Regions from separate parts of the Glutamicibacter sp. X7 genome, predicted to be linked through region 3. Evidence: riboswitches for the same ligand, from Rfam matches in the RefSeq annotation. Region 3 holds a riboswitch; each other region holds the start of a gene.

Region 1 (4,430 bases), 310 kb from region 3:
CCAGGACATCTGGCAGCGCGTCTTCACCGCCCGTACCGACAAGGTCGCCCAATGGGGTGGGCTGACCTCCGGAATCTACTGCATCATCTACGGCGTCGCCGGCGCGATGGTGGGTATGGGCGCTCGTGTGGCGCTACCGGGACTGGCCGAAACCGCGAAGGACAACCCGGACGTTGTCTTCGGTACCGTGGCCAGCGACCTGCTGCCCATCGGTCTGGGCGGCATCGTGCTGGCCGCCGCCTTGGCTGCCATGATGTCCACCGCCTCCGGCGCCCTGATTGCCTCGGCAACCGTTGCTCGCAACGACGTGTTGCCTGTCGTGGCCAACCTATTCGGTCGCACGGTGCAGGTGGATCACGAGAGCAACCCGGAAGAAGACGTGAAGTCCAACCGTTACTGGGTGCTGGGGCTCGGCGTGCTGATCATGTTGCTGGCCATCGTCTTTACCGACGTGGTGGCCGCGTTGACCATTGCCTACGACATCCTCGTCGGCGGTCTACTGGTCTCGATCCTCGGCGGACTGATCTGGCGCCGCGGCACCGGAATCGGTGCGGCCTCCTCCATGGCCGCCGGGGCACTGGTGACCCTTGGCACCATGATCTACCTCGAGATTCAGGCCGAAGCGCCCTTCGCAGGCGTGTACGCCAACGAACCGATCTACTACGGCCTGGCCATTTCCGCCATCGTTTACGTGGTCGTTTCCTTGGCCACCAAGCCGACCGATGACTCGGTTCTCGCACACTGGAGCGAACGCTTGTCCGGTCGCTCGACCGAGGAAGGCGTGCGCCGCAGCTAGCCGGGGCACCCGCTGACCGGCAGGGGGCCGCGAACCACTTGGTTCGCGGCCCCTGTTCTTTTGCTGGAGATCTTCCTAGGCTGTGGACCATGAGTCTTAGTCAGGATCCAGGCGCGCAGCGCGTTCGAGAGTACCTCAACGAGGCGCGAGAAGCAGTGTTATGGAAATGCGCCGACCTGTCGGAGGCCCACGCCCGGCAGGAAATGACCGCCACCGGAAGTAGCATCATCGGGATCGTGCATCATTTGACGGCAACGGAGTACGCCTACTTCGGCGAATGCCTGGGCAGAACTCCGCAGGACGAACACATGCGTCAGGTGCTGGCCAGCGACGACCCACAGGCAGAATTCACCGTCCCAAAGGAGCTGACCCTGCGCGAGGTCTGCGAAAGCTACCGCCGCGCCATCGCTTTCGCCGAAGCCGCCTGCGACGAGCTCGAGCCCACCACCGCGGCCGAAGTAACCTGGTGGGTCACACACCGGCACACCAATCTGGCCCGCCTCGTCACTCACATGTTCGGCGAAACAGCCCGCCATGCCGGTCATATCGACATCTTGCGAGAACAGCTCGACGGCTTCGCCGGACTGTACGCCCATGCCCCGAATCTGCCGTAACAGAATTCGGTAGGCCACGCCGTACGGTAATATCGGCCGTGTAGCTTCACGAGATGTGGCGCCAAGCTCCGACTGGCCACACACCAACCCCAAGTTCATGGGTGGTTCGGATGAGGAAGCGGTCCGTGTGCCATTGCCACGGGCAAGAGCTTAAGCGCGAAGGATCGCCCATGGCCGACGCCGTGTTTCCCTTGATCGATACCCATGCCAATGTTGTCCGATTCCGGAGACAGGGCCGCTGGGAAGAATGGGGCATAGCCAATCCCGACGAACTGCTAGGTACGCTCTCGCGCGCGGTCGATCGGCCACGCTTCGACGCCGAAACACAGCAATTGTTGATCCGCACCGCCGCGCGTGGAGCCCGCGGAGGCCGGCTGCGCGTATTTAGTCTTGCCAAATTCCCCAGTCCCGCTTCGCTGGCTAGTGTGGGGAGCTGAGAAGTTCGCCTTCGCCGGGCGTAGCAGCCCGGCTTTGCCCCAGGAGCAACAACGCATGAGTAGCGACAGCTCGTCAGCACAGCCCACCTCGGCACAGATCCGCCGTTGGCGGCGCTATTTGGCCGATGAAATCGCCGAAGGCGCCATCTATCGAGAGCTGGCCGAACGCCGCACAGGGCAAGAACGGCAGATCCTGCTGGGGCTCGCGGAGGCCGAAGAACGGCATGAGGCCTATTGGCGGACCAAACTCGGCGAGCATGCACGCCATGTGCGTCCGTCGACCCGCCGCATGTTCCTGCGCTGGTTGGCACGTCACTTCGGGTCGGTCTTCGTGCTGGCCTTGGCTCAGCGCGCGGAAAGTAGCTCCCCCTACGAAAAGGATGCCGACGCCACCGCACAGATGGCGGCGGACGAACAGGTACACGAGGAAGTCATCAGGGCGCTAGCCACGGCGGGACGGGCACGCCTCTCGGGCAATTTCCGGGCCGCGGTTTTCGGGGCCAACGACGGTTTGGTCTCCAACTTGGCCCTCGTCATGGGCGTCGGGGCCACCGGCGTGGCCTCTGGTTTCGTGCTGTTCTCGGGTATCGCGGGCCTTTTGGCCGGCGCGCTGTCCATGGCAGCCGGTGAGTATGTGTCGGTACGGTCGCAACGCGAGCTGCTGACCGCCTCGCGGCCCACACAGGTCACTCTCGCGGCGGCCCCGAACCTGGACCTCGATGCAAATGAGCTTGTGCTGATCTACAAGGCGCGCGGCATGAGCGACGAAGATGCCGAGCACCGAGTTGCCGAACGCATGGGCCTTTTTACCTGTGACTGCAACCCTTCCTTCTCCTTGCATCCAGAGGCTCGCGCCGAAGAACTTGAGAAGGAGCACGAGGAGCTTGGCTCGGCCCCGGGCGCGGCAGCTTCCTCCTTCGCCTTTTTCGCCTCCGGCGCCGTCATCCCGATCCTGCCGTATATCTTCGGTCTGTCGGGCACCGGCGCGGTCGTGCTCTCGCTGGTCCTCGTCGGGTTGGCGCTGCTTGGTACCGGCGGCGTGGTGGGGCTGCTCTCCGGCGCCTCTCCGCTCAAGCGCGGCTTGCGTCAGCTCGGCATCGGGTTGGGGGCGGCGGCGGTCACCTACTGCCTTGGTCTGCTCTTCGGGACCACCGCCGTCTAACCTCACCGGCCTTCGCTTGGCTCCACATCCCAGCTCTCGAGCGTGGCCTTGGACCAGCTGCCGTAGGTTGGGTTCGGTAAGACGAACCATTCCCGGCCGAACTTGTCGGCTTGCTGCTGCACCAGTTCATGCTGGGTTTCCAGATCGCTTCCGGCATAGGCAGCGTCGAAGTCATGCATCGTGTCGCCCAGTTGCATGACCACACGGTGCTCGCTCTCTACCGCAGCGCGTCGTTCCTCCTTGGGAGGCCCGAGCAACAGCACCTGGTCTTCAACGGCCTGCGGTAGGCCCAGGCGCTGCAGGTCCGCCAACGTATCGTCGAGGTTCGCTTCGGTCCGATCGGAAATGTAGTAGATGTGCACCCCGAGCTCGTCGGCTCGTTTAAAGAAGTCCAGGGCCCCGTGGATGAGCGTGGGATCGCCTTCGCGTTCCCAATGGTCCCAGGTGTCCCAGGTGCTGTAGTCGTGGCAGTTTTCTAGATCGCGCGCTAGCAGGGCGCTGTTATCGATGGCGGTCTCATCGAGGTCGGTGATGATGGCCAGGTCTTCGCGGAGTTTGCCGCTTCGTCCCTTGGAGGCCTGTTGGACCACTTTTTCGAGTTGCTGCGTGGCCAACGCGTAGGTTTGTCCCTGCAAGGCCATGGCCTCGGCCGATTGTTGTTGCCAGCGCAACCCCATGGCATATTCCGCGACCTCACAGTGAGACTCGGCTCCCGCGGCGGCCGGCTCACCGCTGGCTAGCGCGTACCCGCCCAAACCACCAATGGCGAGGGTGGCTGCCACAGCAATCATCTTCTTCATATCGTTTCCTCCATGCGGTACGAACCGGTACTCCGACCGGCCTGACCGCGCCTACGCTAGCAAAGATAGTTGCCCACGTCACAGGGCGTTCCGTGATGTGTACACGCGCTAGCTTTGCAGCGTCGCACGGGTACGACGGCGTAGCGGTTGGACCGACTGCAGGAACTCCACGGCCGCGGCCCCCGAGTCCACCAGGGCAATCCGGAAGCGCATTGCTTTACCGGCGGACAGCGCTTTGAGCAGGGGGTACACCGGCAGGGTTTTCGTCCAATGTTCGACGCCGACCAAGACGATCGGGGTCACGCGGGCCGAGGGGGCATAGTAGTTTTCGCACGCATCTTGGAAAATCTCCTGCACCGTACCGGCGGATCCGGGTAGCACGATGATCCCGCCGTTGGACTGCTCGAGAAGGATCGATTCACGCATCGAGTTGGCGAAGAACTTCGCAATGTGGCTGGCAAACAAGTTCGGTGGCTCGTGCCCATAAAACCAGGTCGGTATGCCCAGCGAACAGCCCGTCCGGGCAAAACGTTGTTGCACCGCCAGCGCGCTCCGCGCCCATGCGGTGCGACTATCCTGTGCCAGGGGTGCCTCGGCCAACATGTCGATGGCCTGATCAAT
Region 2 (4,430 bases), 840 kb from region 3:
AGCTACGCGATTTTCCGATTGGATTTCGAGCAGTTCGATGCGCTGGGCTTTGACGTGCTCATCCTGGACGAGGCCCAGCAGCTGAAGAACCACGTGTCCAAGGGCTATAAACAGGCCCGGCAGATGGCGGTGCCGACCAAGCTCGTGGTCACCGGCACGCCGATGGAGAATAACCTCACCGAATTATGGGCGCTGGCCTCACTGGCCGCGCCGGGACTGCTCGGTGGGTTGAAGGCCTTCAAGGACAATTACCTCAAGCCCATCACCGAAGGGGATGCAGGGAAACTGCAGCGGCTTAAACGCCGACTTCGGCCATTTATTATGCGCCGCACCAAGGAACAGGTGGTGCCCGAGCTGCCGCCGAAGACCGAACAGGTGCTCGAGGTTGAGCTCGATCCGGCACACCGGCGCGCCTACGATCGCCGATTCCAACGGGTCCGGCAAGAAGTCTTGGGATTGGTGCAGGATGATGTGGATTCCAACCGCTTTAAGATTCTGCAATCGCTCACCCTGCTCCGTCAGCTGGCTCTGGATCCTTCGCTCGTCGACGAAGGCGACGCGCCGAGCGCCAAACTCGATCTGCTGCGCGACCTGCTGGAGGATGGGGTGTCCGAGGGGCACAAGATCCTGGTGTTCAGCCAATTCACTGGTTTTCTATCGAAAGCACGAGCGGTGGCCGAAGAGCTGGGTATTGCGCACGGGTACCTCGACGGGTCGGTGTCCGGCACCAACCGAAAAACCCTGGTGGAAGGGTTTTCCGCCGGGGAATTCCCGGTGTTCTTCATTTCGCTCAAGTCCGGCGGGTTCGGCATCAACCTCACCGAGGCGGACTACTGCATATTGCTGGACCCTTGGTGGAATCCTGCCGCTGAAGCGCAGGCGATCGATCGTGCCCACCGCATCGGGCAGAACCGGCCGGTGTATGTCTACCGGTTGGTCTCGCAGAACACCATTGAATCCAAGGTGTTATCGCTCCAGGCCAAGAAGACCGAACTGTTCAACGACGTGCTCGGCGAGCAGCAGGACACGGCCGGTTCGAGCACGCTCTCGGCGCAGGACTTCCTCGAACTGGTTCAATGACAACCGCCGTGGACGACACCCCCGGAGGGGTTCGTCCACGGCGGCCTAGGACTATCTAATTGGTTCTACCGGGCGATATTCAGCGCGGTGTTCACCGGGGTCGGGTTCGACAGCAGATCGAGCACCGGGCAGTACCGATCCACGGTGCGCTGCAGCTCGGCATAACGCTCGTCGCTTTCCGGACCCGAAACGGTCACCTCGATCTCGATATCGCTGAAGCCCGGGCGCACCGCCTCATCGACGGCGAACAGGCCACGGACATCCAGGCGCCCGGTGGCGGTGATCTGCACATCGTCGACCTGCAGGCCCAACTGCTGGGCGTAGAGCCGGTACACCACCACCTGGCAGGAAATCAGGGCACCCAGCGCGTACTCCACGGGGCTGGCCGCCGCATCGTCGCCGCCGAGCGCAGCCGGTTCATCCACGATGAAGCTGTGCTTACCGGCACTGATCTTGCTGGCCACCGCACCGAACCCGGCACCCGATACGGCAAAGGTTAGCTTCGCGTGATTGGTGTTTTCGGCGATGCGTTCGCTCCAAGCCTCGCCGGCGGCTACCAGTCGTGCGGCACGGTCCTCGACGGTGGAGAGGTTACTGCTCATGGGGAAGATCCCCCTTTCCGGCGCAGACAAAGGCGCCATCGCTTACGATGCCGACGTTCGGCACCGTCGAATCGTCACCTGGGGCACCCCGCGCATGGCGCGAGAAGGGTTGCCGGTCGATCAGCCAGGGCTGCAAATGATCGACGCTCGTGATTCTGTGGCTCCATGCTCGCAGGTAGCAGGAGCCGTGGGTAGGGCCCAGTTCATGATTCGTCATCTGCCCCAAACAAACGGAGCGTGCCGGGCCACGACTCGCACGTGGCCGGCACGCTCCGGCGACGATGCTAGCTAGCCCGCGTCGCGGGCGGTGAGCCAGGCATCGAGTTTAGTGCGGCGGGTGGTTCAGCCACGTCGGACCAACCAGCCACCGGGGAACCGCTCCCGGTGCCGGGATAGGGTTCCTTCTTGCGCAGCGTCTTCGTTACTGCTTTACCGGTTCCCACGCACCGGTTCCCACGCTGCCTTCCAGGGCACCCTCGTGGAAACGGTCGAGGCGGAAAGCACGCAAAACCGGACTTGCTTCTCCGCTGACGATCTCCTCGGCCAGCAGCTCACCGAGGATCAAGCCCAGCGTGGCCCCGGAATGGGTGAAGAGGGTATGCAGCCCCTCGACCGAAGGTACCGGCCCAACGACCGGTTCACCGTCACCCGGGATGGGCTTGAGCCCGGCCCCGATACGCTGGGCGGTCAGTACCGGGTTTCCGGCCAGCACCTTTGAGGCTTCCTCGAGGAGACCCTGCACCGCCCGTTGCGGCACGGTGAAGCTACCATCCTCCTCGGCAACCACCATTTGCTCGGACCAGTCGGCGTCCAAGACAAGGCGGCCGTCGGGGGTGGGACGTACCGCGACGCGCGGGGTATTCAGCACGGTGCGCACCTGCAGATCCACCGGCTCCGTGAAGAGGACGAAGGCCGCCGGGGTAGCATCCGGCACGCTGATACCGAGGTCTGCGAGCTGGGCCGGGACCTCGCCACCGGTGGCAAGGACGACCTCATCGGCATCGATGGTGCGGCCATCGGCGAGGGTGACGCCCACGGCGCGCCCCTCGCGGACCGCGACCGTCGCGTGCCCGGCATTCTCGATGATCTGTGCTCCCTCAGCCACCGCCTCGGCGGCCAGCGCCGGCACGAAGTCTGGCAAGTTGACCCAGCCTTCGCCGGGATTGTAAATCGCGCCTTCTTCGGCAACCGCCGCAGCGTCAACATCGGGGGCGAAGTCGCTGATCTGCTCGCGGGTGATCCAGCGGGAGTCGTAGCCACCGGAACGCTCGAAGGCAAAGGTGTCGCGGAAGCTTTCACCCGGGGCGGCCCATTTCAGCGCTCCATTGAAGCGCAGATACTCGCGGCTTTCCGGGTGCCGGTTGCTCCAGGTGCGGTAGCGGTCCATGGCCAGCATGCGCAGGTAGTGGTATTCGGCGGAGCGGGCACCGGAGGAATTGAGCCAAGCAATGGAGCGGCTCGAGGCCCCGTCGGCCAGAGCACCGGAGGTGACCAGCGTGACCTTGGCACCGTCGCGTGCTAAGTGCATGGCGGTGGAGACGCCGAGGATACCGCCGCCAATAACGGCGACGTGCTTGACAGAGGAAGATGAGGACATGAGTGTGTACTTTCTTCAGAATTGGGGTGAATCTGTGGGCCCGACGATGCGGGGCTAGACGGTGGCCGTGTCCCGATGAATGGATTCGATCAAACGCAAGACCGCCAGGCTGTCGTTGGGGTCGACCGGGACCGGCCCCGTGCGGCGCAGGCAGGAGGCCAGCGCACGGTAGAACTGCGGGTAGTCTCCGGGCAGGGTTCGCACTTCACGGGTATCCTGCCCGGTGACCAGCTGGCCCCAGTGGGCTTCGGGTTTCTGACCGTACTCGGCTTGCGTGGGGCTCATGCCCGAGGCCAGCTGAGGTTCTTGTGGATCGAGTCCAAAGCTGGTGTAGGCGCCGCGCTGACCGGCCACTAGGAAGCGCGCTCCGGCCGCCGCGTTCAGGCTGCTCATGGTCAATCGGGATTCGGTGCCCGAGCTGTGCCGGAGCAGCACGTGCGCGTCCTCCTCGGCGGTGGCGTGCTCGGTCAGCGGTCTCAGGCTGGCTTGCACGTTATCTACCGGTCCGAAAAGCTCGATGGCCTGATCGATGAGGTGGGTTCCCAGATCGAAGAGGATGCCGCCGCCCTGCTGGGCGGTTAGCTCGGCCTTCCAGCTGCGCATGCCTTGGGGTTTGAACCATTCGAAGCGCGACTCGAAGGCGTGCACGGCGCCCAGCGTCTCTTCGGCCAGCAACTTCTTGACGGTGAGGAAGTCACCGTCCCAGCGCCGGTTTTGATAGACGGTGAGGGTCAGCCCGAGCTCGGCGGCCAGGGCGATGAGCTCTTCACCTTGGGCGCTGTGCACCACGAAGGGCTTGTCGATGACCACGTTCAGCCCACGCTCGAGTGCCGCACGGGCAATCTCAAAGTGGGTCGGTGGCGGGGTGCCAATCACCACCAGATCCAGCTCTTCCGCCGAGGCGAGTACCTCCCGGTAGCTGGGCACAATGCGGGCTTGCGGGTACGCATCGGCCGCTTGCTGCTGCCGTTCGGGATTCGAGGTGGCGATCATCGAGATGTCGAAGTCTGGGTTGGCTGCCAGCAGGGGTGCATGGAACACCTTGCCGGAGACGCCGAAGCCGATGATGGCGGTACGGATGGTTGCGGACATTTAGAGCACCTCGTCCAGGAATCGGCGTAGACGGTCGGATTTGGGGTTATTAAACAGGT
Region 3 (4,430 bases):
CCAGCGGCTTCGAAGAGGGTTCGGCCATCGGCGTGGCCCTGCCGCAGAAGACCAGTGAAAACTGGGTGCTGGCCGAGAAACTGTTCAACGACGGACTCAAGGATGCCGGCTTCGAGCCGATCGTGCAGTTCGCCAACGGCGGCGTCGCCGAACAGCAGAATCAGATCAGCGCCATGGTCACCAACGGCGCCAAGGTCATCATCGTCGGCGCCATCGACGGCTCGCAGCTGGGCACCCAGTTGGCCGCCGCCAAGGAAGCCGGGGCGACCGTGATCGCCTACGACCGTCTGGTGACCAACACGGAGAACGTGGACTACTACGTGGCCTACGATAACTTCCAGGTCGGCGAGCTGCAGGGCAAGGCACTGCTCGAGGGGCTCGAGAAGAAGGGCAAGGCTCCCTACAACATCGAGCTCTTCGCCGGTTCCCCGGATGATGCCAACGCCGATGACTTCTTCAACGGAGCCATGAGCGTGCTGAAGCCGAAGATCGACGACGGAACCCTGAAGGTACTCTCCGGGCAGAAGTCCTTCGAGCAGGCCGTAACCCAGGGCTGGAAGTCCGAAAATGCGCAGAAGCGCATGGACACCATCTTGACCGGTAACTACGGCAAGGAAGACCTCGATGGTGTGCTCTCCCCGAATGACACCCTGGCCCGCGCCGTGCTGACCTCGGTCAAGGCTGCCGGTAAGGATCTTCCGGTGGTCACCGGTCAGGACTCCGAGGTCGAATCGGTGAAGTCGATCATGGCCGGGGAGCAGTACTCCACGATCAACAAGGACACCCGCAACCTGGTGGCCGAGGCGATCGATATGGTCAAGGCACTACAGGCTGGTGAAGAGCCAAAGGTCACCGATGCAGAGTCCTTCGATAACGGCTCGAAGACCGTTCCGGCGAATCTGCTGGATCCGCAGATCGTAACCAAGGAGAACGTCACCGAGGCATACGCCGACGATCCGGTGCTTGGCCCGATTACCGAAGGCAAGTAACGGCAGCACGTAGCTTCAAAAAGTCGCTGGCCCCAGACTTCTGTCTGGGGCCAGCGCTCTTTGTGTCCACGGGGATGATCGAGCGTGTCATCGATCGCTGTCCCGGGCCGAGGCACGGGACAGTTCATCGCGACGAGTTTGGTCAGAGTTCCGCGTCAGTTCCGGCGCATGGGAAGCCAGCCGCCTCTAGAATCCGCCAGTGGTGTTGGTATGAGACGTTGAGGTCACCTCGCCGGTTACCGACAGGCGCTTGGGTTGCACACCGTTGATTTCGTAGTCGCCAACGATACGTGACTTGTAGACCGCAGGATTGTGGGTGGCGATGGTGCGCGCATTGCGCCAGTGCCGGTCGAAGTTAAAGGACGCTCGGGTGGCCGAAGCCCCCAGCCCGTCGAAAAGCTTATTGGTGGCAGCGATAACCATGGGCTGCACTACGCTCTGCGCGCGGTTGGCGGCCAGCTCACACACGGCGAAACGCTCGTGGTCATTGAGGTTGCTGTCGGCCAGCGCGGCTTCAACCTCCAAAACGGCCCCCATCACCACCGCATCGCTGGCGAACACCGCACCGGAGACCTCCCCGACCAATTGCAATACCTGTGGTTCCTGATGCACCGGCACGCCGGTGCCGGTGGAGAAGCTGCGGGTACGCGACTGAACCGCCAGGCGCATGTCGTTCAGCGCCGACCGGCCGATACCTGCCTGGACCGCAAGCAGCACGAGCTGGAAGATCGCGGCTTCCGGATCGATGGGGTCTTCGGGCATGAAGCTATCTACCGGGACATTGCTGAATTCGGTGGTGCCGGTGCCGGTCAGTTGCTGGCCGAACCCGTCCCAGTCATCGATGATTTTAACGCCGCTGTGCTGGGTGGAAACCACGGCAATGTGACGCCCCGGGCGCTGCGGGTGGCTGACCGCGACGGTGGTCCAATCCGCGAAAATGGTGCCGGTGCAATAGTACTTTTCGCCGTTAACGACCCAGCGGCCATTGACCTCACTGACGGCCGTATTCAGTGTCCCGAGCGGATTGCCGCCCTTTTCGGTGTAGGCGTTACCGACGATATGTCCGGACGCAATGCGCGCGATCCACTTTTTACGCAGTGCCTCGTCCTCAAGCCGGAGCACATGCTCGGTGAAGGCAATATGCGCCCGCCACAGTTGAGCAATGTGGGAATCCGCCTCAGCCAACTCGATCAACAAGCGAAATACATCCGAAAGCCGTGCCCCGTGGCCACCGGCTTCGACCGGTAACCGCAACGCCCCAAAACGCTCGCGATTGAGCCAGCCGACCTGTTCAAAGGGAAGCTGACGAAGCTGCTCGCGTTCATTGGTTCCGTCAGCGATTTGCGCGAACACCGGACGAAAAATCGCAGCCAGGCGTTCGTACTGCTCATCCGCGCACGGCCCGGGAGTGACCTTTAACAGTTGGCGCACGGCCACCGGCTCTACGTGGTCATCTAGATTACGGGCCGAAGCCCCGGCGGGGTCACTCAATGCGTTGAAGTCCATGTTGGCGTTGTCGAAAGACACTGGAAAAATCCTCATTTCTTTCCATCGGATCTGGCGGTAGCACCGGCCCGTCACGCGGGTGGTTGCTGCGGCGTCGTCGAGCCAGATCTCTCGGCCGCTCTGGATGGGTTCGTAATCATTTGTAGCGTTACGTCCTTTCACGTCCCAAGCCGGGCGTCACAAAGTAACGAGCCGTAGTAGTGACGCCAGTCATACTTCAGGAGATGTAGGCCGGTGGCCACGAAAGGCGCTTCGTCGATCCTTCAAGTTCATCAACGAATCCACACTTATCAAAAGAAGAATCAGAATTTCTCGCGTCCGGCCACCATCTTTCGAAGATTCGTCATGTTACGAAAGGTTTGCCCTCGGTTCATTCGACGCGGTTCGATTGTTGCGGAACCATCCCGAGCGGCCGAGAGATCTGGCTCGACGACGCCGCAGCAACCACCACGCCCATGAACTGGTCGCGGACGGTGCTACCGCCAGAACCGATGGAGATGATCATGGCACTTGCCTACGCACCCGCGCACACCTCAACCAATACTGCCCTGCCGCTGAGCTTCCGCCGGCTTGCACGCACCTTTAGCACACGCAGCGAAACCCGCCGAGTACTGCAGGACTTTAACCTCGAGATCGCCGCCGGTGAACTGGTGGCCATTCTGGGCCCAAGCGGATGCGGAAAATCCACCTTGTTGCGCGCAGCTAGCGGGCTAGATACGCCAAGCTCCGGGCAGGTGCTCATCGGCGACTTGCCGGTGGCCGGGATTGACGAGCGCTGCTCGGTCGCCTTCCAAGAACCAAGACTGCTGCCGTGGCGTTCGATTCGCGAAAATATCGAGCTCGGCCTGCCACTGGGTTTGGACCAGAACGAGGGCACCACCCTGATCGATGAACTGCTCGAGATTACCGGCCTGGCACAGGTAGCCGACGTGCACCCGCAGGAAATCTCAGACGGCCTTGCGCAACGCGTCTCGCTGGCTCGCGCCCTAGCCCGCCGCCCCGGCGTGCTGCTCCTTGATGAACCCTTCGGGGCTCTGGATGCGCTGACTCGACTCGAATTGCAGGAGCTGTTGCGCGCGGTTCACGCGGCCATTCCCACCACAGTGTTGCTCGTGACCCACGATGTCGACGAGGCCCTGCAGTTAGCGGACCGAGTGATCGTACTGGGCCGCGAGGCACCGGGCATTCCGGCCGGCGTCATCCGGGATCTGCGCCTAGACACCGCGGCCGGGCACCAGCGCCGCGACGGCGACTTCGGCGCGCACCGCAACATGTTGCAGGATTTGCTCAGCGTCGATAACCACACCGACTAATACAGCGCACATCGCCCCTGCGGCAGGCCACACCGGTGCATGCGCCTTGCTCCGATCAACCAGCGAGCCACCTAGTTCTCGCACTCCCCCGTGGACCTGCGCTGTCGCGAGACTGGCGTCTTCTGGTTGCCGCCCACGGTGAACTGGTGCCCTCCGGAACACAGGGGAATACTACGTTCACCACTACCGGGCCCAACCTGAAGGATCTCCCGGTGAAACCAAGGCACGGCAGGTTACGTTCGCGCTAGGTGCACCAAAGCCAACTCCGCGAAAATGTGCGCGGCACGGGGCGCCGATTAATGCGGCAACACGAGCCCCCGTTGGAGACCACGAAACCGTACCGAGCGCGTTAAGTTTACGTAACCTGCAACACACCTTTCGTTATCTTGACTCATTCAAAAAAAGCCGTCATGCTGGAGACTGTGACTGAGATGGTCGGAATCGAAGAGGTACTGCGGGCGGCATCCCTGCGCGTGACGCGTCCACGCGTCGCGGTGCTCTCTGCCGTCACCTCGCATCCGCACGCGGACACCGAAACGGTGATCGCAGCGGTGCGTGAACAGTACCCGACGGTGTCTCATCAGGCTGTCTATGACTCCCTTAAGCTCCTCACCGAGCTGGG

The links. A riboswitch is a leader RNA that binds a small molecule or an ion and turns the genes downstream of it on or off. The one in region 3 is predicted to bind S-adenosylmethionine.
Region 1: another riboswitch for S-adenosylmethionine. It lies ahead of ACYU0X_RS03190 (hypothetical protein); the one in region 3 lies ahead of ACYU0X_RS01625 (acyl-CoA dehydrogenase family protein).
Region 2: another riboswitch for S-adenosylmethionine. It lies ahead of ACYU0X_RS14630 (OsmC family protein); the one in region 3 lies ahead of ACYU0X_RS01625 (acyl-CoA dehydrogenase family protein).

The regions. Positions count from the first base shown of each region.
Region 1 is NZ_CM142678.1:622,708-627,137, reverse strand. Features, by position in the region: gene ACYU0X_RS03200 (sodium:solute symporter family protein) at 1-796, shown strand, start outside; gene ACYU0X_RS03195 (DinB family protein) at 886-1,410, shown strand; SAM riboswitch class IV at 1,455-1,565, shown strand; gene ACYU0X_RS03190 (hypothetical protein) at 1,581-1,847, shown strand; gene ACYU0X_RS03185 (VIT1/CCC1 transporter family protein) at 1,903-3,009, shown strand; gene ACYU0X_RS03180 (5'-nucleotidase, lipoprotein e(P4) family) at 3,012-3,809, opposite strand; gene ACYU0X_RS03175 (LOG family protein) at 3,918-4,430, opposite strand, start outside.
Region 2 is NZ_CM142678.1:3,066,121-3,070,550, reverse strand. Features, by position in the region: gene ACYU0X_RS14635 (SNF2-related protein) at 1-1,080, shown strand, start outside; gene ACYU0X_RS14630 (OsmC family protein) at 1,146-1,682, opposite strand; SAM riboswitch class IV at 1,716-1,837, opposite strand; gene ACYU0X_RS14625 (NAD(P)/FAD-dependent oxidoreductase) at 2,104-3,279, opposite strand; gene ACYU0X_RS14620 (Gfo/Idh/MocA family oxidoreductase) at 3,334-4,371, opposite strand; gene ACYU0X_RS14615 (amino acid ABC transporter ATP-binding protein) at 4,372-4,430, opposite strand, start outside.
Region 3 is NZ_CM142678.1:308,101-312,530, reverse strand. Features, by position in the region: gene ACYU0X_RS01630 (substrate-binding domain-containing protein) at 1-989, shown strand, start outside; gene ACYU0X_RS01625 (acyl-CoA dehydrogenase family protein) at 1,176-2,516, opposite strand; SAM riboswitch class I at 2,535-2,626, opposite strand; SAM riboswitch class I at 2,892-2,993, shown strand; gene ACYU0X_RS01620 (ABC transporter ATP-binding protein) at 2,999-3,808, shown strand; gene ACYU0X_RS01615 (Fur family transcriptional regulator) at 4,240-4,430, shown strand, end outside.